DNA from 3 places in the Microbacterium sp. UNCCL10 genome. Region 1 is predicted to be linked to each of the others. Evidence: predicted binding sites of a transcription regulator. Region 1 holds the regulator's gene; each other region holds the start of a gene.
What was found. Region 1 encodes HrcA, which represses chaperone genes, less so after heat shock. Its sites were predicted from a motif close to TTNGCACTCGNNNNNNNCGAGTGCNAA; they were not measured.
Positions count from the first base shown of each region.

Region 2: a site for HrcA is predicted at 6,041-6,067, ahead of groL (chaperonin GroEL). Genes of this name have one in related genera too.
Region 3: a site for HrcA is predicted at 5,100-5,126, ahead of groES (co-chaperone GroES). Genes of this name have one in related genera too.

Region 1 is NZ_JQKT01000007.1:1,085,577-1,092,817, reverse strand. It holds gene ybeY (rRNA maturation RNase YbeY) at 1-310, opposite strand, end outside; gene BR85_RS05450 (PhoH family protein) at 307-1,419, opposite strand; gene BR85_RS05445 (HIT domain-containing protein) at 1,376-1,723, opposite strand; gene BR85_RS05440 (16S rRNA (uracil(1498)-N(3))-methyltransferase) at 1,747-2,481, opposite strand; gene dnaJ (molecular chaperone DnaJ) at 2,485-3,597, opposite strand; gene hrcA (heat-inducible transcriptional repressor HrcA) at 3,640-4,677, opposite strand; gene hemW (radical SAM family heme chaperone HemW) at 4,756-5,973, opposite strand; gene BR85_RS05420 (DUF1990 family protein) at 5,973-6,623, opposite strand; gene lepA (translation elongation factor 4) at 6,634-7,241, opposite strand, start outside.
Region 2 is NZ_JQKT01000007.1:369,839-377,079, forward strand. It holds gene BR85_RS02015 (NAD-dependent epimerase/dehydratase family protein) at 1-365, opposite strand, end outside; gene BR85_RS02020 (DMT family transporter) at 421-1,413, shown strand; gene BR85_RS02025 (nitroreductase family protein) at 1,404-2,024, opposite strand; gene msrB (peptide-methionine (R)-S-oxide reductase MsrB) at 2,021-2,422, opposite strand; gene BR85_RS02035 (DUF2332 domain-containing protein) at 2,489-3,463, shown strand; gene BR85_RS02040 (DUF3263 domain-containing protein) at 3,734-3,994, shown strand; gene BR85_RS02045 (LytR C-terminal domain-containing protein) at 4,004-4,579, shown strand; gene BR85_RS02050 (cold-shock protein) at 4,714-4,914, shown strand; gene BR85_RS02055 (DUF3048 domain-containing protein) at 4,950-5,993, shown strand; gene groL (chaperonin GroEL) at 6,104-7,241, shown strand, end outside.
Region 3 is NZ_KN050821.1:84,758-91,998, reverse strand. It holds gene BR85_RS14525 (branched-chain amino acid ABC transporter permease) at 1-168, shown strand, start outside; gene BR85_RS14520 (ABC transporter ATP-binding protein) at 221-1,231, shown strand; gene BR85_RS14515 (ABC transporter ATP-binding protein) at 1,228-1,992, shown strand; gene BR85_RS14510 (ABC transporter substrate-binding protein) at 2,268-3,536, opposite strand; gene rarD (EamA family transporter RarD) at 3,657-4,577, opposite strand; gene groES (co-chaperone GroES) at 4,728-5,024, opposite strand; gene BR85_RS15050 (Hsp70 family protein) at 5,333-7,234, shown strand; gene BR85_RS15045 (helix-turn-helix transcriptional regulator) at 7,231-7,241, shown strand, end outside.

The sequences.
Region 1 (7,241 bases):
GGCCGGCGCCCTGCGCCTGCGTCTCCGCGACCTGCGGGCAGAGCACGATGTCGCCGAGGAGGCCGGCCGGGGTCGGCGCCTCCTCCGTACCGGGGCGGAGCTCGTCCATCGGGAAGCTCAGCACGTCGGTGGGGCCGGGCTCGTCCATCCACTGCACGTGCAGCGACTCCATCGCGCCCTCGTCGACCAGGAGGAGCGCCACGTCGGCGTCGGGGCTCACGTTGAGCTCGCCGAGGTTGTGCTCGGTGAGCCGCAGCAGCACCGTCTCGTCGATCGCGACGCCCGACTCGTTGGTGATCTCGATCGTCATGAACGTCCTCGCTTGGGCAGATGGTCGCGCGGGCCGCTCGGCCGCACGTGGGAACGGCGCTCGGCGCGGTTCGCGAACTCGGTGGCCTCGTCGCGCTCCCGGCGGGACGCCAGCCGCTGCTCGTCGTACACGCTGTACGCGTCGACGATGCGACCGACGAGGGTGTGCCGGACGACGTCGTCGCTCGTGAGCATGGCGAAGTGGATGTCGTCGATGTCCTTGAGCACGCGCGTCACGAGCCGGAGGCCCGAGGAGCCCTGCGGCAGGTCCACCTGCGTGATGTCGCCGGTGACGACCATCCGGGTGCCGAAGCCGAGCCGGGTGAGGAACATCTTCATCTGCTCGGGCGTCGTGTTCTGCGCCTCGTCGAGGACGACGAACGAGTCGTTCAGCGTGCGTCCGCGCATGTACGCGAGCGGCGCGACCTCGATCGTGCCGGAGGCCATGAGCTTGGGGACGAGCTCCGGATCCATCATCTCGTTGAGCGCGTCGTACAGCGGCCGCAGGTAGGGGTCGATCTTGTCGGTCAGGGTTCCGGGCAGGAACCCCAGCCGCTCCCCCGCCTCGACGGCGGGCCGCGTGAGGATGATGCGGTTGACCTCCTTGCGCTGCAGCGCCTGCACCGCCTTCGCCATCGCGAGGTAGGTCTTGCCGGTGCCGGCCGGGCCGATGCCGAAGACGATCGTGTTCTCATCGATCGCGTCGACGTAGTTCTTCTGGCCGAGCGTCTTCGGGCGGATGATCTTCCCGCGCGAGGACAGGATGGCCTCGCCCAGCACTTCTGACGGGCGCTGCCCGGATTCGAGGATGCGGGTGGACGCGCGGACGTCGGACGGGTCGAGGCCCTGTCCGGCCCGCGCGAGCGAGATCAGCTCCTCGACGAGCGTGCGCGCGGCGGCGACGGCGGCGGGTTCGCCGCTGAGCGTGATCTCGTTGCCGCGGACGTGCACCTGTACCGACGGGTGCTCCCGCTCGACGGCCCGCAGGAGTCGATCCTGGGGTCCGAGGAGCTGGACCATCGCGACGCCGTCGGCGTAGATCAGCTCGACGGTGGGTTCGGGGGCATCAGCCACCGAGGCTCCCTTCGGGAAGGCCTCCACCGAGCACATGGGCGTGCACATGGAAGACGGTCTGTCCGGCGCCGGGGCCGGTGTTGAAGATGAGGCGGAAGTCGCCGTCGGCGTGCTCGGCGGCCACCGAGTTCGCGAGACCGACGAGCTCTGCGAGGAGGTCGGGGTCGCCTGCGGCGAGCTCGACCACGTTGCGGTACTGCTCGGACTTGGGGATCACGAGCAGGTGCACGGGAGCCTGCGGATGGATGTCGCGGATGGCGAAGGCGTTCTCGGTCTCGGCGATGATCTCGGCGGGGATCTCCCCCTGCAGGATGCGCGTGAAGATCGACGGTTCGCTCATGTGCCCAGTCTAGCCAGCGGCGTTCACCACCGGCCGAGGCGGACGCTGGCGACGGCGAGGGCCGCGGGTCCTGCGGTGGACGTGCGCAGCACCGTCTCGCCGAGCCGCACGAGCGTGGCGCCGGCGGCGGTGAGCGCCGTGAGCTCCTCGGGTGCGATGCCGCCCTCCGGACCGACGACGAGGACGAGGTCGCCGTCGCCGGCGGTGAGGTCGAGGGCGGACAGCGCCGCTTCGGCGGTCGGCTCGAGGATCAGCATCCGCGACTGCGCCGCGCGCGCCGCGAGCTGGCGCGTCGTGACGGGCGACGTCACCTCGGGGACCCAGAGCCGGTGCGCCTGCTTCGCGGCCTCCCGGACGATCGCGCTCCACCGGGCGACGCCCTTGGCGGCCTTCGCGGCATCCCAGCGCGAGACGCTGCGCGCCGCCTGCCACGGCACGATCTCGTCGACGCCGAGCTCGGTGGCCGCCTGCACCGCGAGCTCGTCGCGGTCGCCCTTCGCGAGCGCCTGGACGAGCACGAGCCGCGGACGCGGCGGCTCGGTGACCGTGCGAGCGGTGACCCGCACGGTCACCCGCGCGGGTGTGGCCTCCTCGACGGCGCCGCTGAGCCGGACGCCGCGCCCGTCACCGACCGTGACCTCCTCGCCGACGCGGACGCGGCGGACCGCCGCGGCGTGGTGCGCCTCAGCGCCGGTGAGGACGACCTCGCCGCCCACCGGGATGTCGCCGGCATCCTCCACGAGGAAGTGCAGCGCCACGGCTCAGCCGTTCCGGAACCGGTCGCGGAGCTTGGAGAACATCCCCTGGTGGAACTCCGCGAGGCGGGGAGCCGGGGCCTTCGACTTCTTCGCGAAGTCCTCGATGAGGGCCCGCTGCTTGGCGTCGAGCCGCGTGGGCGTGACCACCTGGATGCCGACGCGAAGATCGCCGCGCTGCGTGCCGCGCAGCGGGGTGATGCCGCGGCCCTTGATCGTCAGGACGTCGCCGGACTGGATGCCGGGACGCACCTCGAGGTCCACATCGCCGTCGAGCGACGCGATGCGGGTCGTGGTGCCGAGGATCGCGTCGGGCATCGAGACCTCGAGGGTCGCGAGCAGGTCGTCGCCGTCACGGCTGAACGTCTCGTGCGCCGCCACGGTGACCTCGAGGTAGAGGTCGCCGTTCGGGCCGCCGGCGGGGCCGACCTCCCCGGAGCCCGGCAGCTGCAGGCGCAGGCCCGACTCGACGCCGGCGGGGATGTCGACGGACACGGTGCGGCGCGAGCGGACGCGCCCCTGGCCCTGGCACGATGCGCACGGGTACGGGATCGTCGTGCCGTAGCCCTGGCAGGTCGTGCACGGCTGCGACGTGACCACGTTGCCGAGGAGGCTGCGGACCGTGCGCTGCACCTGACCGGAGCCGTGGCAGATGTCGCACGTGACCGGCTGCGTGCCCGGCTGGCAGCACGAGCCCTGGCACGTCTCGCAGAGGACGGCGGTGTCGACCTCGATGTCGCGGTGCGCGCCGAAGACGATGTCGCCGAGGTCCAGCGTGACGCGCACGAGGGCGTCCTGGCCGCGCTCGCGGCGCGAGCGGGGGCGTCCCCCACGCCCTCCCCCGCCTCCGCCGAAGAACGTCTCGAAGATGTCCCCGAAGCCGCCGAAGCCCTGCGCCCCGCCGAACGGGCTGTTGTCGCCGCCCATGTCGTAGCGCTGCCGCTGCTCCGGGTCGCTGAGCACGTCGTAGGCGTGCGTCACGAGCTTGAAGCGCTCGGAGGCGTCCGCGCCCGGGTTCACGTCCGGGTGCAGTTCGCGGGCGAGCCGCCGGTACGCCTTCTTGATCTGGTCGGGGGTCGCATCTCGCGACACGCCGAGTACCTCGTAGTGATCAGCCACAATCGCCTTTCCTGGGCGCCCGCGAGGGCGCGTATGCGTCGTTCAGCGGGACCGCTCGTCTTCGTCGAGCAGTCGGCTGAGATAGTGCGCGACGGCGCGGACCGCCGCGAGGTTGGTGGGATAGTCCATGCGGGTGGGGCCGAGGATGCCGACGCGCGCCCGCGAGCCGGTGGGGTCGTACTCGCTCGCGAGGACGGACGCTTCGGAGAGCCCGAACGACTCGTTCTCCTGCCCGATGGACACCGAGAGCCCCTTGTCGTCGGCGACCATCTCGCTCATGAGCCGTAGCAGGGTCACCTGCTCCTCGATGGCCTCCAAAAGCGGATAGATGCTGCCGCGGAAGTCGTTCTCCCGTCGCGCGAGCGTCGCGGCTCCGGCCATGACGAGGCGGTCCTGCCGGAATTCGTCGAGCTCCTCGGAGACGATTCGCGCGACCGTGCGCAGCGCGAGGTCACGCCGGTCGCCGGCGCCCTCGACGGCGAGCAGGTCGGTCACGGCCTGCGCGGCGTCGCGCACGCTCTTCCCGGTCACGAGAGACGCGACCTGCGCCTTGACCGCGAGGGTCTCGTCCTCGTCGGGCTCGAACGGGAGGAACGCGACGCGCTGCGAGACCCGGCCGGTGTCGGTCACGACGATGACGACGACGCGTGTCCCGCCGAGATGGACGAACTCGACGTGCGAGACGCTCGCGCGCGCGAAGGACGGGTACTGCACGATGGCGACCTGGCCGGTGAGCTGGGTGAGCGACCGGACGGTGCGCACGAGGAGGTCGTCGAGGTCGACAGGAGCCTCGAGGAACGAGGAGATCGCGGCGCGCTGCGCGCCGGTGAGCGGACGGAGCTCGGCGAGATGGTCGACGAAGACGCGGTAGCCCTTGTCGGTGGGGATGCGCCCCGACGACGTGTGCGGGGCGGCGATGAGCTCCTCGTCCTCGAGCAGCGACATGTCGTTGCGGATCGTCGCCGCCGAGACGCCGAAGTGGTGGCGGTCGACGATCGCCTTGCTGCCGACGGGCTCGCGCGTGTCGACGTAGTCCTGCACGATCGCGCGGAGGACCTGCAGACCTCGTTCGGAGACCATGGTCCCTCCTCGCTGGCACTCGTGATCCTGGAGTGCCAATTCTATCCCGCCGCGCGGACGGATGCCCCTCCGGAGAGGTCAGACGGTCAGCGCCCGGACGACGGCGTCGGCGAGGAGCCGGCCGCGCCGGGTCAGGACGATGCGGCCGTGCACGGCCGCCGCCCCGTCGATGAGCCCGTCGGCGATGAGGGAGGCGACGGCCCGGCGACCCTCGCCGGTGACCTCCGACACGGGAAGGCCCTCGGCGATGCGCGAGCGCAGCAGCACGGTCTCCAGGCGACGGGCGGCTTCGTCGGGGCGCTCCCGTCCGGCCGCGGGCGACTCCCCGGCGGCGAGACGCTGCGCGTAGGCGGCAGGGTGCTTGACGTTCCACCAGCGGAGCCCCCCGACGTGGCTGTGCGCGCCGGGACCGTAGCCCCACCAGTCGGTCCCCCGCCAGTACGCGAGGTTGTGGCGCGACCGGTGCCGCTCATCCCTGGCCCAGTTGGACACCTCGTACCAGCCGTAGCCGCCCGCGGCGAGCAGGTCGTCCGCGAGCTCGTACATGTCGGCCTGCAGGTCGTCGTCCGGCGCGGGCACCTCCCCGCGGCGGATCTGCCGCTCGAGCCTCGTGCCGTCCTCGATGATGAGCGCGTACGCCGAGATATGGTCCGGCGCGAGGGCCAGCGCGGCATCGACCGATCGTCGCCAGTCGTAAAGGGACTCCCCCGGCGACCCGTAGATGAGGTCGACGCTGACGTCCAGGCCCGCGCGGCGCGCCGCGGCGACCGCGGTCGTGACCCGGGCCGGGTCGTGGGTGCGGTCCAGGACGGCGAGGACGTGCGGCACGGCGGACTGCATCCCGATCGACAGCCGCGTGACCCCGGCGGCGGCGAGCTCGGCGGCCACGGCGTCGGTGACGGTGTCCGGATTGGCCTCGACCGTCACTTCGGCGCCGTCGGCGAGACCGAACGTCTCCCGGACGCCGGTGAGCATCCGGGCGAGGTCGCCGGGGGGCAGGAGGGTCGGGGTCCCGCCGCCGAAGAAGACGGTCTGGGCGGGCCGGAGCGGTCCGCGCTCGGCGAGGACCCGCCGCGACAGCGCGACCTCGTGCAGCACCTCGTCCGCGTACGCGTCCTGCCGTGCGCCGCGCAGTTCGGTGGCCGTGTAGGTGTTGAAGTCGCAGTAGCCGCACCGTACGCGGCAGAACGGCACATGCAGGTACACGCCGAAGTCGGTCTCCGGTGACGGTGCGATGTCGGCCGGCAGTGCGCCGTCGCGCGGGGCGGGATCGCCGACGGGGAGCGCGGCGCCCATCAGGCGGGGGTGGCGTACAGCGGCGAGATCGCGCGCAGGTACCCCTGGAAGAGTTCCCGGCGGCGCCGCTTGGTCAGGGGCGGCAGGAGCCGGTAGAGCGGCGCGACGGGACGGTCGAACGCCCGCACCGTGAACCACACCTCATCGTTGTCGCGCCAGTCGACGAGGAACGACTCCTCGCCGCTGACGACCGAGTCGGACACGGTGCCGAGCGCGAACCCGACCCGCCGCGGCTCCTCGATGACGTAGATGACCCGCAGCTCGGCGTCGGCGCGCATCGCCTTGACACGCCCGTGCACGCGGATCGTCGTCCCCGCCGCGACATAGGGCGTCCCGTCGGCGTCGAAGCGCTGGTCCGCCTCCATCCGGCTCGGCACGAGCGGGTTGCCCTCGGCATCGAAGCTGACGCCGGAGTACATCGGCCCGGCGGCCGGGCGCACGTCGGTCAGTTCCAGACCCGCGCCGCGCAGGGCGCTCCAGGCCAGGAGGGCGTCGGCGGACGAGGCGAACCGGGCCTGGCCGCTGCCGATCCGCCAGGAGGCCTCGGCGGGGACGCTCTTCTCGGGCGGGTAGCCCATGAGGTCGGCCGCCTGAGTCGCCCCGACGGCGGCGTAGTCCACTGTCCCGTCCTGGAAGCTCCCGCGGCGCATGGGCTCCAGCCTACTTCTTGTCCTTGCTCTCGACGTCGCCGGAGAGGGCGGCGATGAACGCCTCCTGGGGGACCTCGACGCGACCGACCATCTTCATGCGCTTCTTGCCCTCCTTCTGCTTCTCCAGCAGCTTGCGCTTGCGGCTGATGTCGCCGCCGTAGCACTTGGCGAGGACGTCCTTGCGCATGGCGCGGATCGATTCGCGGGCGATGATGCGGGCGCCGATGGCGGCCTGGATGGGCACCTCGAACTGCTGGCGCGGGATGAGCTTCTTCAGGCGCTCGGTCATGAGCACGCCGTACGCGTAGGCCTTGTCGCGGTGCACGATCGCGCTGAACGCGTCGACGGGCTCGCCCTGCAGCAGGATGTCGACCTTCACGAGATCGGCCTCCTGGTCGCCGCTCGGCTCGTAGTCCAGCGACGCGTAGCCGGCGGTCTTGGACTTCAGGTGGTCGAAGAAGTCGAAGACGATCTCGCCGAGCGGCATGCTGTAGCGGATCTCGACGCGGTCCTCGCCGAGGTACTCCATGCCCAGCAGTGTGCCGCGACGCGACTGGCAGAGCTCCATGATCGTGCCGACGTAGTCCTTGGGCGCGAGGATCGCGGCCTTGACCATCG
Region 2 (7,241 bases), 720 kb from region 1:
TTGCGCAGCGGCGTGGATTCTGTGACCGGCAGCGTGCGCGGCGGCTTCTCATACGCGGAGGCCGAGCTGATGAAGACGTACTGCCCGGCGCGGCCCTCGACGGCATTCAGCACCGTCTGCACGTGCGGCGGGACGAAGGAGAGGAAGTCCGCGACGACGTCGTAGCGGTCGCCGCCCATCGCCGCCCGGATGTCGTCGGCGTTGCGCACGTCACCGATGACCCGCCGGACCGACGGCGGCAGCTCGCGATCGCGGTTGCCGCGATTGAGGACGGTGACGTCGTGTCCGGCGGCGACGGCCGCCCGCACGCACGCGGTGCTGATCGTGCCGGTGCCGCCGAGGAAGAGGATGCGGAGGGAGCCCATGCCCAGACGATACCCACGGTGCGGCCGCCTGTCGCGGCCTCACTACGCTGGACGGGTGACGTCCTCCGCTCCGGCGCGCCTGCCCGCGTGGCTTGCGCTGTCGGGGGCGGTGCTCGTCGGCGTCCTGACCGCCGCGCAGGCGCGGGTCAACGGCCAGCTGGGCGCGCGCATCGGCGACGGGCTGACCGCCGCCGTGATCTCCTTCGGCTCCGGACTGGTCGTGCTGATCGTGCTGACCGGACTGCTGCCGGACGGCCGTCGCGGCCTCGCGCGCCTGATCGAGGGGACGCGGGGGCGCACCATCCCGTGGTGGATGCTGGCCGGCGGCCTCGCCGGGGCGTTCACGGTCGCGACGCAGGGCATCGCGGTCGCCGTCATCGGCGTCTCGCTCTTCACCGTCGGGGTCGTCGCCGGCCAGACCCTCTGCGGACTCGTGCTCGATCGCACCGGCTACGGCCCCGCCGGGGTCGTCGCCGTCACGATGCCCCGCGTCGCCGGCGGCGCGCTGGCTCTCCTCGCCGTCGTCGTGTCGCTGCAGGGCGGCGTGCTCGATCAGGTGCCGTGGTGGATGCTGCTGATGCCTTTCCTCGCCGGCATCGGCATCGCGTGGCAGCAGGCGACGAACGGCCGGCTGCGTCAGCGCGTCGGCACGCCCCTGACGGCGACACTCGTCAACTTCGCCGGCGGGACCCTGGTCCTGGTGATCGCCGCGCTCATCCACGGGGCGATCGTGCGGCCGGTGCTCACCGTTCCGGGGGAGCCGTGGCTCTACCTCGGCGGGGTGACGGGCGTGGTCTACATCTTCCTGTCGGCGGCGCTCGTCGCACACACTGGGGTGCTGCTGTTCGGGCTCGGCGCCGTCGCGGGTCAGCTGATCGCGGCGTTCCTGCTCGATCTGCTCTGGCCGGCCGCGGCCGGCGCGGGCCTGCTCCTCGAGCTCCTCACGGTCGGGATCGCGCTGTGCTCCGTCGTGGTCGCGACGGCGCCCCGTGCGTGGCGCCGGCCGCGGCGCCCGCGCCCGCGCGAGCAGGGCGCGGCTCAGGGCTGAGTGTCGGGCTCGATCGCCGTCTCCTGGGCCGCGGCGCGCTCGGCGGCGGCCGCCGCGGCATCCTTCTTGCCCTTCGGCATCCGCGTCAGGAGCTTCCGGGCGTCCACCGCCTTCCGGCGCCCCGCGCGCGCCCCCGCCGGCTTCCCGCCGACGTACAGCCAGCCGAGGAGCTCCTCGTTCTTGGCCAGGCCGTGCGCCTTCGCGACGGCTTTCGCCCGCGTGTAATGGCCGGTGCGCCAGATGACACCCCAGCCGGCCTCGTCCAGCAGCAGGCTGAGCATGTGCGCGACGCCGGAGGCGACGGCCTCCTGCTCCCACCGCGGCACCTTCCCGCTCTTGTGGTAGCTGGCGACCACCGCGATGAGCAGGGGTGCGCGCAGCGGCTTGCTCGACGGCTTCGTGTCGCCGTCGGCCTTCGCGATCGCCCGCCCGAGGCGCTCCCGGTCCTCGCCCCGCAGCTCGATGAGCCGCCACGGCCGAAGGTTCGAGTGATCCGCGACGCGCGCCGCTGCGGCGACGAGGGTGAGCAGCTCGGCGCGCGTCGGCGCCTCGGCCGTCACTTTCGACCACGAGCGGCGGGCCCGGACCGCCTCGAGCGCGGCGCCGGTCACGATTCCGGGGCGAAGTTCAGCGACAGCGAGTTCATGCAGTAGCGATCGCCGGTGGGCGTGCCGAATCCGTCCGGGAACACGTGCCCCAGGTGCGAGCCGCATGCGGCGCAGCGCACCTCGGTGCGGACCATCCCGTGCGAGCGGTCCTCGATGAGCTCCACGGCCTCCGGGCGCACGGATTCATAGAAGCTCGGCCAGCCGCAGTGCGAATCGAACTTCGTTCCGCTCTGGAACAGCTCGGCGTTGCACGCGGCGCACGTGTACAGGCCGGCGCGGCTCTCGTCCAGGAGCTCGCCCGTCCAGGCGCGCTCCGTCCCGGCTTCGCGGAGCACGGCGTACTGCTCGGGCGTCAGCTCGCGACGCCACTCGTCTTCGGTCTTGTCCACGCGGTATGTCATGTGTCGACTCCTTCTCACCTCCATTCAACCCGAGTGCGGACGGGAGTGTTCCCCCAGAATGGTCAGGTGGCGAATCAGGGCGAGACGGATGCGGTCGCCGCGCGCTACGCCCGCTTCGCCGCCGCGGAGGCTCCCGGCCGATCCGCGGTGTACGAGGAGTGGGCCGCGGGTGTTGCTGCCCATGCCGACGTGCAGGCCGTGCTCGCCCGCATCCCGGCGAACCGGCGCCAGCCGCCGCTCGTCTTCGCCGTCACCCGGCTACTGGGCGCGGGGGAGCCGTCCTTCGCCGGGTGGCGCGCGTGGCTGCTCGCGCACGCCGAGGATGTCGTCGCCGAATGCGGACGACGGTCGCTGCAGTCCAACGAGCCGCTGCGGTGCGCCGCGCTGCTGCCGGCGCTCAGCCGCATCCCCGGACCCATCGCGCTGCTCGAGATCGGCGCGAGCGCGGGCCTGTGCCTGTACCCCGACCGGTACTCGTACCGCTACGTGTCGCCGGACGGCGACCTGATCGAGCGCCTCGATCCGGTCGACGGGCCGTCGAGCGTGGAACTGGAGTGCGAAGTCCGCGGCGCTCTGCCGCCCCTGGCGCTGCCGGAGGTCGTGTGGCGCGCGGGCATCGACCTGAATCCGCTCGACCCGACCTCGCCGGACACCGCCGCGTGGCTCACCCGCCTCGTGTGGCCGGGAGAGACCGGACGCGCGGAGCGCATCGCCGCGGCCGTCGCGGTCGCCGCCGCCGACCCGCCGCTGCTCGTCGCCGGCGACGCCGTGGATCTCCTCGCGTCGGTCGCCGCCGAGGCGCCGGCCGACGCGACGCTCGTCGTCACGACGCCCGGCGTGCTCGCGCACATCCCGTGGGCCGGCCGCCGCCGCGTCATCGAGGCCGCGCGGCGGGCGGGCCGCTGGGTCACGATCGACGACCCGGCGCTCCACGACGGCTGGAACGCCCCGATCGAGGACTGGCCCGGCGGCTTCGCCGTGGCCCTGGACGGCGAGGTGCTGGCCGCCGCCGACCCGCTCGGGGCCTGGCTGCGGTTCTGAGCCGTCCCGCCGTGCGGGGTGCTGGGTGAGCCGCGGCGTCATGTCCCGCCGTGCGGGCGCCCGATTCGCGGCGAACTGCAGGATCGGGTGTGACAGGTGGTGCCGGTGAGTCACTCGCGCCCCACGAGTCACACTCGGCCCTGCGGTCTGCCGTGCCGCGCCGCCCCGCGTGCCGCGCGGCCCCGCGCTCCGGGCCGCCCCGCGCCGCGCATCGGGCCGAGCCGGGTGTGGCGCCGCGGCGGCGGGCCGCCTCCGGGTTAGCGTGAGGATGTGCCCCTCTCCGACCGCGACCGCGACCTGCTGGCGTTCGAGGCGCGGTGGCAGCGGCACGGCGCCGCGAAGGAGGAGGCCGTCCGCGTCGAGCTCGGGCTGACCCCGGCGCGGTACTACCAGCTCCTCGGCCGCCTCATCGACGACGCTGACGCGCTGGCCCACGACCCCATGCTCGTGCACCGGCTGCGCCGCCTCCGCGACGCCCGTGAGCGGGCTCGCCTCTCCCGGGCGTCCGTGCTCACAGCCTCCCCCCGGTAGCATTCTCTGGTGCCGAAAACGCCCGACCCGAAGGACCGTTTCGATGACCTCCCGGTCGATCGCGGCCGCGTCGGCGCGCACCGCGCGGAGAACCCCCGGCTGCGCGGCGGGCTCGTCCTCCTCTGGTCCGCGGTCGCCACGGTCGCGCTGATCGCCGTCGGGATCTTCGGGACCCTCGTCGCCACCGGCCGCGTCGTGCCCTTCCCGGCGCCGTCCGGATCGCCTGCTCCCGTCGCGACGGCCGAGCCCACGATCGACACCGGCTACACCGTGCTCGTGCTCAACGCGACGGGGGAGCGCGGCCTCGCCAATCTCGTCCGCGACGAGATCCTCGATGCGGGCTGGGCCGGCGACGCCGTGCTGGCCAGCGAGGCGGGCGCGGACGACTTCGAGCTGACGACGGTGTACTACCCGACGGCCGAGGACGAGGGCGCCGCGCGCGGCGTCGCGCAGCTCGTCGGCGCGACGCGGCTCGTGCTCGACGACGCGTACCAGCCCGCCGACGACCCGGACGCGCGCCAGCTCGCCGTCGTGATCGGCCTCGATCGCGCCGGCGCCGCCGGCGACTCCACGCCGACCCCCTGATCGGCGCCGCGCGCGGCGTGTGTTTCACGCGTGTGAACAGTTCTATGCGGCGCGGTCAACAGTTCCCGGATGCCGGGATCCGGCCGCGGCCGCGTGGCTAGCATGGCGAGGTCCCACAGCTTCAGGAGATTCGCATGACCCAGGGCACTGTCAAATGGTTCAACGCCGAGAAGGGCTACGGCTTCATCACCGTCGTCGACGGCCAGGATGTGTTCGTGCACTACTCGAACATCGAGATGAACGGCTTCCGCGTCCTCGAAGAGGGCCAGAAGGTCGAGTTCACGGTCGGCACCGGTCAGAAGGGTCCGCAGGCCGAATCCGTGCGGCCCGTCTGAGCGCCGGTGCGGCCGCCGCGCAGTAGCCTGTGGGCGTGAACCTCCGTCGTGCTCGCCTCGCGGGCGCTGCGGCGTTCGCGACGGCGGGTCTGCTCCTCTCCGCGTGCGCGCCCACCCCGGCCGCCGCGCCCTCGCCGACGCCGCGCGTCACGCATTCCGCGGAGCCGACGCCGTCATCCACTCCCACACCGGTCCCCGTCGTCCAGACCGGGCCGCTGCGGGGCACCGTCGTCGAGGATGCCGCGGCCCTGGGGCCGGCGCTGTCCGCCAAGATCGACAACCACCCGGATGCCCGGCCGCAGTGGGGCCTGGAGCACACCGACATCGTGTTCGAAGAGCTCGTCGAGGGCGGCATCACGCGCTACGTCGCCGTCTGGCACTCCGACGTGCCCGACGAGATCGGGCCGGTCCGCAGCATCCGGCCCATGGACCCCGACATCATCGCGCCGTTCGGCGGGATCGCCGCCTACTCCGGCGGGCAGGAGCGCTTCGTTGCGATGATGCAGGACACCGACGTGCACAACGCCATCCACGGCGGTGCGGACGACCGGTTCATGTACCGTGCGACGTCGCACACGGCGCCGCACAACGTGGTCGTCGAGGCGCGGGAGCTGCGTGCGGAGTACGCCACGATCGCGCCCCCGCCCGTGCAGTTCCTCTTCGCCCCGCGCGGGCACGCGCCGATCTTCGGCGCCGCCGCCGGCGGCATCGACGTGCGATTCTCGACCGTGTCGGCACGCTCGTGGCGATGGGATGCCGGCTCGGCCGCCTACCTCCGTTCGCAGGACGGACGCGCCGACCTCGACGCGGCGGGCGCACAGCTGCGGGCGACCAACGTCGTGGTGCTGCAGGTGGCGATCGACTGGTCCTACGGCATCGTGCCGCGCACCGTCATGGTCGACAGCGGCGACGCCTGGGTCTCCACCGGCGGAAGCGTCATCCGCGGTCGCTGGTCGAAGCAGAGCCAGACCTCCCCGATCGCGCTGACGAACGCCGCCGGCGGCGAGATCAGGCTGGCGCCCGGCAACACGTGGGTGGAGCTGGTCCCCACCTCCGGAAGCGTCTCGGTCACCGGCTGACGCGTCCCGCGCAGCTTGCACTCCCCATGGCCGAGTGCCAGAATGGGTTAGCACTCACGGATAGCGAGTGCTAATGACTCATCCTCACGTCCGGGAGGGACGACACACTTATGGCAAAGATCATCGCTTTCGACGAAGAGGCCCGACGCGGCCTCGAGCGCGGCCTCAACATCCTGGCTGACGCCGTCAAGGTGACGCTCGGCCCCCGCGGTCGCAACGTCGTGCTCGAGAAGAAGTGGGGCGCCCCCACCATCACGAACGACGGCGTCTCGATCGCCAAGGAGATCGAACTCGACGACCCGTACGAGAAGATCGGCGCGGAGCTCGTCAAGGAGGTCGCCAAGAAGACCGACGACGTCGCCGGTGACGGCACGACGACCGCCACGGTCCTCGCTCAGGCGCTCGTCCGCGAAGGCCTGCGCAACGTCGCAGCCGGCGCCGACCCCATCTCCCTGAAGAAGGGCATCGAGAAGGCCGTCAAGGCTCTCTCCGACGAGCTGCTGTCCTCGGCCAAGGAGGTCGAGACCCGCGAGGAGATCGCCGCCACGGCATCCATCTCGGCTGCTGACCCGGAGATCGGCGAGCTCATCGCCGAGGCCATCGACAAGGTCGGCAAGGAGGGTGTCGTCACCGTCGAGGAGTCGAACACCTTCGGCACCGAGCTCGAGCTCACCGAGGGCATGCGCTTCGACAAGGGTTACATCAACCCCTACTTCGTCACGGACCCGGAGCGCCAGGAAGCGGTCTTCGAGGACCCCTACATCCTCATCGCGAACCAGAAGATCTCGAACATCAAGGACCTTCTGCCGATCGTCGACAAGGTGATCCAGGAGGGCAAGGAGCTCCTCATCATCGCCGAGGACGTCGAGGGCGAGGCTCTCGCGACGCTCGTGCTCAACAAGATCCGCGGCATCTTCAAGTCGGTCGCCGTCAAGGCTCCCGGCTTCGGCGACCGTCGCAAGGCTCAGCTGCAGGACATCGCGATCCTCACCGGCGGCCAGGTCATCACCGAAGAGGTGGGCCTCAAGCTCGAGAACGCCACGACCGACCTGCTCGGCCGCGCGCGCAAGGTGATCATCACCAAGGACGAGACGACGATCATCGAGGGTGCCGGCGACGCCGGCCAGATCGAGGGCCGCGTCACGCAGATCCGCCGCGAGATCGAGAACACGGACAGCGACTACGACCGCGAGAAGCTCCAGGAGCGTCTCGCGAAGCTCGCCGGCGGCGTCGCCGTCATCAAGGCGG
Region 3 (7,241 bases), on a different contig from region 1:
CTCGGCAACCTGCTCCCCCAGATGGCGCAGGCCGGCTGGCTGCCGATGACCGACATCCAGGCGGGAACGCTGCGGTACATCCTCGTCGGCGTAGCGCTCATGCTCATCGTGATCTTCAGGCCGCAGGGCATCCTCGGCGACAAGAGGGAGATGACCTTTGTCAAATAACCCGCCAAGCACCCCGCCGGGCGACCGCCCGAGCGAGCCGGCCTACGTCCCGATGGGCGACACGCCCGCCGGGGAGACGGACGGCGTCACCGAACCGGCATCCGCCACCGGCAGCATCCCCCGGCCCAAGGCCACGGGACTCGCGACCGGACCCGGCGTGCCCGGCGTCACCAAGGTCGACCCCATCATGGTGATCGACGGGGTCACGCGCCGCTTCGGCGGTCTCACCGCCGTCGACGTCGAGCACCTCGAGATCCCGCGGAACGCCATCACGGCGCTCATCGGCCCCAACGGCGCCGGGAAGACGACGCTGTTCAACCTGCTGTGCGGCTTCGACAAGCCGAATACGGGCACGTGGTCCTACGACGGGCAGAGCCTCGCCGGCATCCCCGCCTTCAAGGTCGCCCGCATGGGCCAGGTCCGCACGTTCCAGCTGACGAAGGCGCTGTCGCTGCTGACCGTCCTGGAGAACATGAAGCTCGGCGCACCGAAGCAGCGCGGCGAGAAGTTCTGGCAGGCGTTCTTCCCCTTCGTGTGGCGCAAGCAGGAGACCGACAACGAGGAGAAGGCCCGCGGACTGCTCAAGCGGTTCAAGCTCGACGCCAAGGAGAAGGACTTCGCCGCGTCGCTCTCCGGCGGCCAGCGCAAGCTCCTGGAGATGGCGCGGGCGCTCATGAGCGACCCGAACCTCGTGATGCTCGACGAGCCGATGGCCGGCGTCAACCCGGCCCTCACGCAGTCGCTGCTCGACCACATCCTCGACCTGAAGGACCTGGGCGTCACCGTCCTCTTCGTCGAGCACGACATGCACATGGTGCGCCACATCGCCGACTGGGTCGTCGTCATGGCCGAGGGGCGCGTCGTCGCGGAAGGTCCGCCGGACAGCGTCATGCAGGACCAGGCGGTCATCGACGCGTACCTCGGCAGCCACCAGGATGTCGACCTCGGCGTCGTGACCGGCCGTGTCGCCGGTGAGCTCGACAGCTCCGCACAGGAGCTGCTCGAGGAGATCAAGGAGGAAGAGGCGGCATCGATCGCCAACGCCGAAGAGGAGACCAAGTGAGCACTCCCGCCCCCGCCGCGGCGCCGGCCACGACCGGATCCGACGTCGTCGTGAACGTGCAGGATCTGACGGCCGGGTACCTGCCGGGCATCAACATCATCAACGGCGCGAACCTCGTCGCCCGCAAGGGCGAGCTGATCGGCATCATCGGGCCGAACGGCGCCGGGAAGTCGACGCTCCTGAAGGCGATCTTCGGCATGGTGAAGATCCGCGGCGGCGACATCACCGTCAACGGCGAGAGCATCGTGGGCCTCAACGCCGACAAGCTCGTGCAGCGCGGCGTCGCGTTCGTCCCGCAGACGAACAACGTCTTCCCGTCGCTGTCCATCGAGGAGAACCTGCAGATGGGGCTCTACCAGAACCCCAAGATCTACGCCGAGCGCCTCGAGTTCGTCACGGGCATCTTCGCCGAGCTCGGCAAGCGCCTCAAGCAGCGCGCCGGGTCGCTCTCCGGCGGCGAGCGGCAGATGGTCGCGATGAGCCGGGCGCTCATGATGGAACCCTCCGTGCTGCTGCTCGACGAGCCCAGCGCCGGCCTCTCCCCCGTCCGCCAGGACGACGCGTTCCTCCGCGTCTCCGACATCAACAAGGCCGGCGTGACGACCATCATGGTCGAGCAGAACGCCCGGCGCTGCCTGCAGATCTGCGACCGCGGCTATGTGCTGGACCAGGGCCGCGACGCCCACACCGGCTCCGGCCGCGACCTCCTCAACGACCCGCACGTCATCGGCCTGTACCTGGGCACGCTCGGCAACGACTGACCCAGGGCCGACAAGGGGGCGGATGCTGCGGCATCCGCCCCCTCTGCGTGCGTGCCAGTGCGCGCGGTGCGAACTGCAGGATCGAGTGTGACGGATGAGGCGCGCGGCAGGAGATGCGCCCCACGCGTCACACCCGGTCCTGCATTTCGTCGCGGACCCGTCGGCCCGGGCGCGGTCGCCGGCCCGGCGCGGCCGACCCGCGTGCCCGTGACAGGCCCCGGGCACACGGGAAAGGGCCCCGGATCGCTCCGGGGCCCTTCCGCGTGTGCTGAGCGTCAGCGGGTTTCGATGCGCTCGTGCATGTTGTCGGCCTTGTACTGGAAGATGCCGATGGACGCCTCGGTCGGGTCGCCGTTCTCGTCGAACGTGACCGGGCCGGAGTAGCCGTCGTAGTCGGCCGTGCCGCCGTCGAGGATGATGTCGGCGCACTCGGCGAACGAGCTGCACTTCTCCCCCTCGCCGGAGCCACCGGAGACCTCCTGCAGCTTCGCTGCGATGTCGGCACCGTCCGTGGAGCCCGCCGCCAGGGAGGCGAGCGCCAGGAGGATGACGGCGTCGTACGACTCGGCGGCGTACGAGAAGTCCGTGAGCTCCTCGTTGCCGTCGGCGGTCCAGGCGTCGTTGAGGCGGCCCTGGAAGTCGTCCTCGAGCACCGGACCGGGCGTCGTGCCCTTCGCGCCCTCGAGCGAGACCGACACGTCGGCGCCCCACTGCTTGAGGTTGCCGTCCACGAGGTAGAAGTTCGCCGCGTCCTGACCGGCGTTCACCAGCAGCGGCGCGATGGTCGCGAACTGGTCGAACGTGATCAGCACGATCGCGTCGGGGTTGGCCGCCGAGATCGTCTGGACCTGAGCGTCGAACTGGCCGTCACCGTCGTTGTAGGACGCCTCGGCCACGACGGTACCGCCGGTGGACTCGAAGACCTCCTTGACGACGGCGCGCAGGCCGGTGCCGTACGCGTCGTTCTGGTACAGGATGCCGATGTTCTTGTGGCCGTCCTCGGCGACGAGGTTGCCGAGGACCTCGCCCTGGAGCAGGTCGCTCGGGGCGGTCCGCCAGTAGAGGTCGTCGTCCGGCCACTCGGTGAAGTCCGGCGAGGTGTTCGCGGGCGAGAACGTGATGACGCCGGCGGACACGTTGGAGTCGAGGAACAGCTTCGTCACACCCGACGCAGCGGCGCCGATCATCGCGGAGACTCCCGCGTTCTGCAGCTTCGGGACCGTGGTCTCGAACGCCTTGTTGTCGGCGTCGCCCGAGTCACCCGGAGTCAGGTCGATCGTGAGGCCCTTCGCGGCTTCGTTGACCTCCGTGACGCCGAGCAGGACACCGGCCTCCTCGGGCGGGCCGAGGAACGCGAGGCTGCCCGTCTGCGGCAGCACAGTGCCGATCTTGAGGGTCAGGTCCTCTGCGGGAGGCGCATTGGTCTCGCTGGGCTCGGCGGTGGTTCCCCCACCGGCGCACCCCGCGAGCAGAACCGCACTGACGGCGACGACGGCGATGCCGCCGAGAGCCTTGCCAGCACGCGAACGTGTAAAGACGCTCATGTTGCTCCTTGCTGTGTTTGGACACGGGTGGCTCGGGCGCCGCCCAGTGGGACAAACCTAACCAAGTCCACGTCTCGCGAGTGTTGCGTCTCGTTAACGATGTGTAACGGAGGTGAATCGTTACCTTGCGGTCCCGAGCACGGGGCGACGCGCGTTGCGCAGGGAGTCCACCATGAGCACGACGAGGGCGAGCCACACGAGCCCGAACCCGATCCAGCGCTCGAGCGGCATCGGCTCCTGCATGATCCACGCGCCGGTGATGAACTGCAGGATCGGCGCGACGAACTGGAGCATCCCGATGACGGTGAGCGGGGCCCGCCGTGCGCCGGCTGCGAAGAAGAGGAGCGGCGTGGCCGTGACGGCGCCGGCGAGCAGGAGCAGGACGGTGTGCCATCCGCTCACCTGCCCCATCGTGAGGCCCGCGGTCGTCGCGACGACGATCAGCTGGATGACGGCGACCGGCGCGAGCCACAGCGACTCGAGCGTGAGGCCGCTCACGGCATCCACGGAGGGACCGATCTGCTTCTTCACGAGACCGTACGTGCCGAAGCTGGCGGCGAGCGTCAGCGCGATCCACGGGAACGCGCCGTAGCCGACGATGATGACGATCACGGCCGCGACGGAGATGCCGATCGCGACCCATTGGGCGACCCGCATGCGCTCCTTCAGCACGAGGACGCCCAGCAGCACGGTCACGATCGGGTTGATGAAGTACCCCAGGCTGCCCTCGATCACATGGCCCGTGAGCGTCCCGATGAGGAACACCTGCCAGTTCACGTAGATGAGGAGGCCCGCGACGATCGTCCAGAGCACGAGCCGCCGGTTGCGGAGGATGGCGAAGAGCTTCGCCCAGGTGCGCGTGATCGTCAGCAGGATGGCGCAGAAGGCGAGGGAGAGCAGGATGCGCCACGCGACGACCTCCCACGGCCCCGTCGGCGTGAGGGCCAGGAAGTACAGGGGCATGAAGCCCCACAGGAAGTACGCCGAGAAGGCGTAGACGCCGCCGAGGGTCTGCTCGCGGGCGGATTCCTCGGGTGTCATGGGTCCAAGACTAGAACGGTCATGACTGCGCCGCGTTCACCGCGGATGCGGGATCCTGCCGTCCTCCGTCCGCAGACTGCCAGGCCGGAGACGCGGAAAGGCCCGGATGCCGAAGCATCCGGGCCTCCCGGAAAACGCGCGGACGCGAGATCAGCGGACGACGACCGCCAGGACATCGCGCGCCGACAGGACGAGGAACTCGTCCGCACCGAACTTGACCTCGGTGCCGCCGTACTTGCTGTAGAGCACGCGGTCGCCGACGGCGACGTCGAGCGGAACGCGGTTGCCGTTGTCATCGATACGACCCGGACCCACTGCGATGACCTCGCCCTCCTGGGGCTTCTCCTTCGCAGTGTCGGGGATGACCAGACCACTGGCAGTGGTCTGCTCGGCCTCGACCTGCTTGATGACGATGCGGTCCTCGAGCGGCTTGATGGAAACCGACACGGTCTACCTCTTTCTTGCTTCAAGACTGGTTAGCACCCACACACTGAGAGTGCTAACGGCAAGTCTAGAGCGCGACTGGCACTCTCGCAACGCGAGTGCCAGCCATCCCCCCGGACGCACTCCCACCCCTCCCCCTAATCCCCCCTCGGCACCGCACCCCCAACCCCCTAATCGAGGATCTGCTGGGGGATCGGCGTATCACCCCTTCCCTCCCACGCTCCTGCGGAGTAGGAAGTATCGCGGGGGCCGGCAAGAAGGAGGACCCGCGTCGAAGCGGGTCATCGGGGAACGTCGTGTCGGGTCGAATCATGCATCTAGCTGTCGATGTGGGGTCATCGCAGATCGCTGCCGCGGTCGCCGTCATGGACCCGGCGGGCCTCTCCGTGCGGAGCGTCCGGCTCGGGCAGAGAACCGACACCGCATCCTCGGCGATCTTCGTCACCGAGGACGGGCTCCTGCACGGCGATGCAGCCGAGCGGCGCGGCGTCGGGCAGCCGGCGCTGTTGCTCCGCGACTACAAGCGCCGGGTGGGGGACCCTATCCCGCTGGCCGCCGGGGGCCGCCGGTTCGCACCGCAGGAGCTGTTCGCCCGCGCGGTCGAGTGGGCGGCGACCACCGCGCAGTCATCGGAGGGACTGCCCATCGAGACCCTGACCGTCACGGTCCCGGCGTCGTGGGGGACGCATCGCCGCGACGCGATCGGTCGCGCCCTCGACGACTGCGGGCTCGGGGAGGTCGCACTGCTGTCCGAGCCGGAGGCAGCGGCGCGGCACTACGCGGCCGCCCACCCCCTGACGCCCGGCGCGGTGCTCGCGGTCTACGACCTCGGGGCGGGGACCTTCGACGTCACGTTCGTGCGCATCGGCGACGGGGAGCAGGTCACGGTCGTCCACACGACCGGTCTCGACGACCTGGGCGGCGCCGATTTCGACGACGCCGTCATGGGCCACGTCCTGGCGTCCTCCCCCGCGGTGGGGGCGGCCTCGGCGGTGGGGCTGGCGGCGCTGCGGCGCGAGTGCGTCGCCGCGAAGGAGGCCCTCTCCTTCGATGCGGAAGCGGTCATCCCCGTCCTGCTGGGCGCTGGGGGCACCGTGCGGCTGATCCGCAGCGAGTTCGAGGGGATGATCGAGCGTCATATCGCCCGCACCATGGACGTGTTCGCCCGCGCCCGGCTCGCGTCCGGCGTCGCCGACGACGACGTCGAGGCCGTCCTCCTCTCGGGTGGGTCGAGCCGCATCCCCCGCGTCGCCCAGCTGCTCTCCGAGTGCTTCGACCTCCCGCTGCGAGCGGATGCCGATCCGAAGGCCGTGGTCGCGCTCGGCGCGTCCCGCGCGGCCGCCGCCGCGGCGGCGGCTCGCCCGGCGGCTGCGTCGATCGCGGACGAGTCGACCACGACCGACGATGCCCGGGCGCCGCTGAGGGCGCTCGTGCCCGCGCTCCGCGCCTCCGTCCCGTCGCGCTGGCGGGGGGTCATCGGCGCGACGGCCGCGGCCGCGATCGTCTCCGGCGGCGTCGCGTTCGGCGCGTCGGTGGCATCCGGTGTCGATCGCACCGACGCACGGCTCCACGCCGCCGGCGCCGTCACCGCGGTGGCGGACGGTGCCGAGCTCGGCCCGTGGGCTGTGCCGTGGCGGACCGTCGACGAGGACGTCGCTGCCCGCACCGCACCGGTCGAACCGATCGCCGCGCCGATCGCCGCGCCCGACGTCCCGACCGCCGAGTCGCCGCGCGAGCCCGCTCCCGCGCCACGCCTGCTCCCCGACGTGCGCCGATCGAACCCGGCCGAGCGACTGGGCGCAGGGTTCCGCCCGCCGCCGGCGAATCCGAAGGCGGGGCAGGTCGGCCAGCCTCCCCTCAAGCCGGTCGCACCGGCCCCCGGCGGATCGACCCCCGGTCAGCCCGTGCTGACGCCCGCACGGTCGGTGCCCGCACCGGATGTCGCCGCGCCGGCGAGTCCGACCCCCGCCCCCGCGCCCACGCCGGCAGCCACCGAGCCACCCGCGACGCCCGAGCCGGACCCGGCACCCGCACCCGACCCGGCACCGGACCCGGAGCCCACCGCCGAACCGCAACCGGATCCGCAGCCCACGCCCGAGCCCGAACCGGAGCCGACTCCGACACCCGAGCCGGAGCCGACTCCGACACCCGAGCCGGAGCCTTCCCCGACGCCTGAGCCCACGCCCCAGCCCGGCCCCGAGGTGCCGCAATGACGAGGCC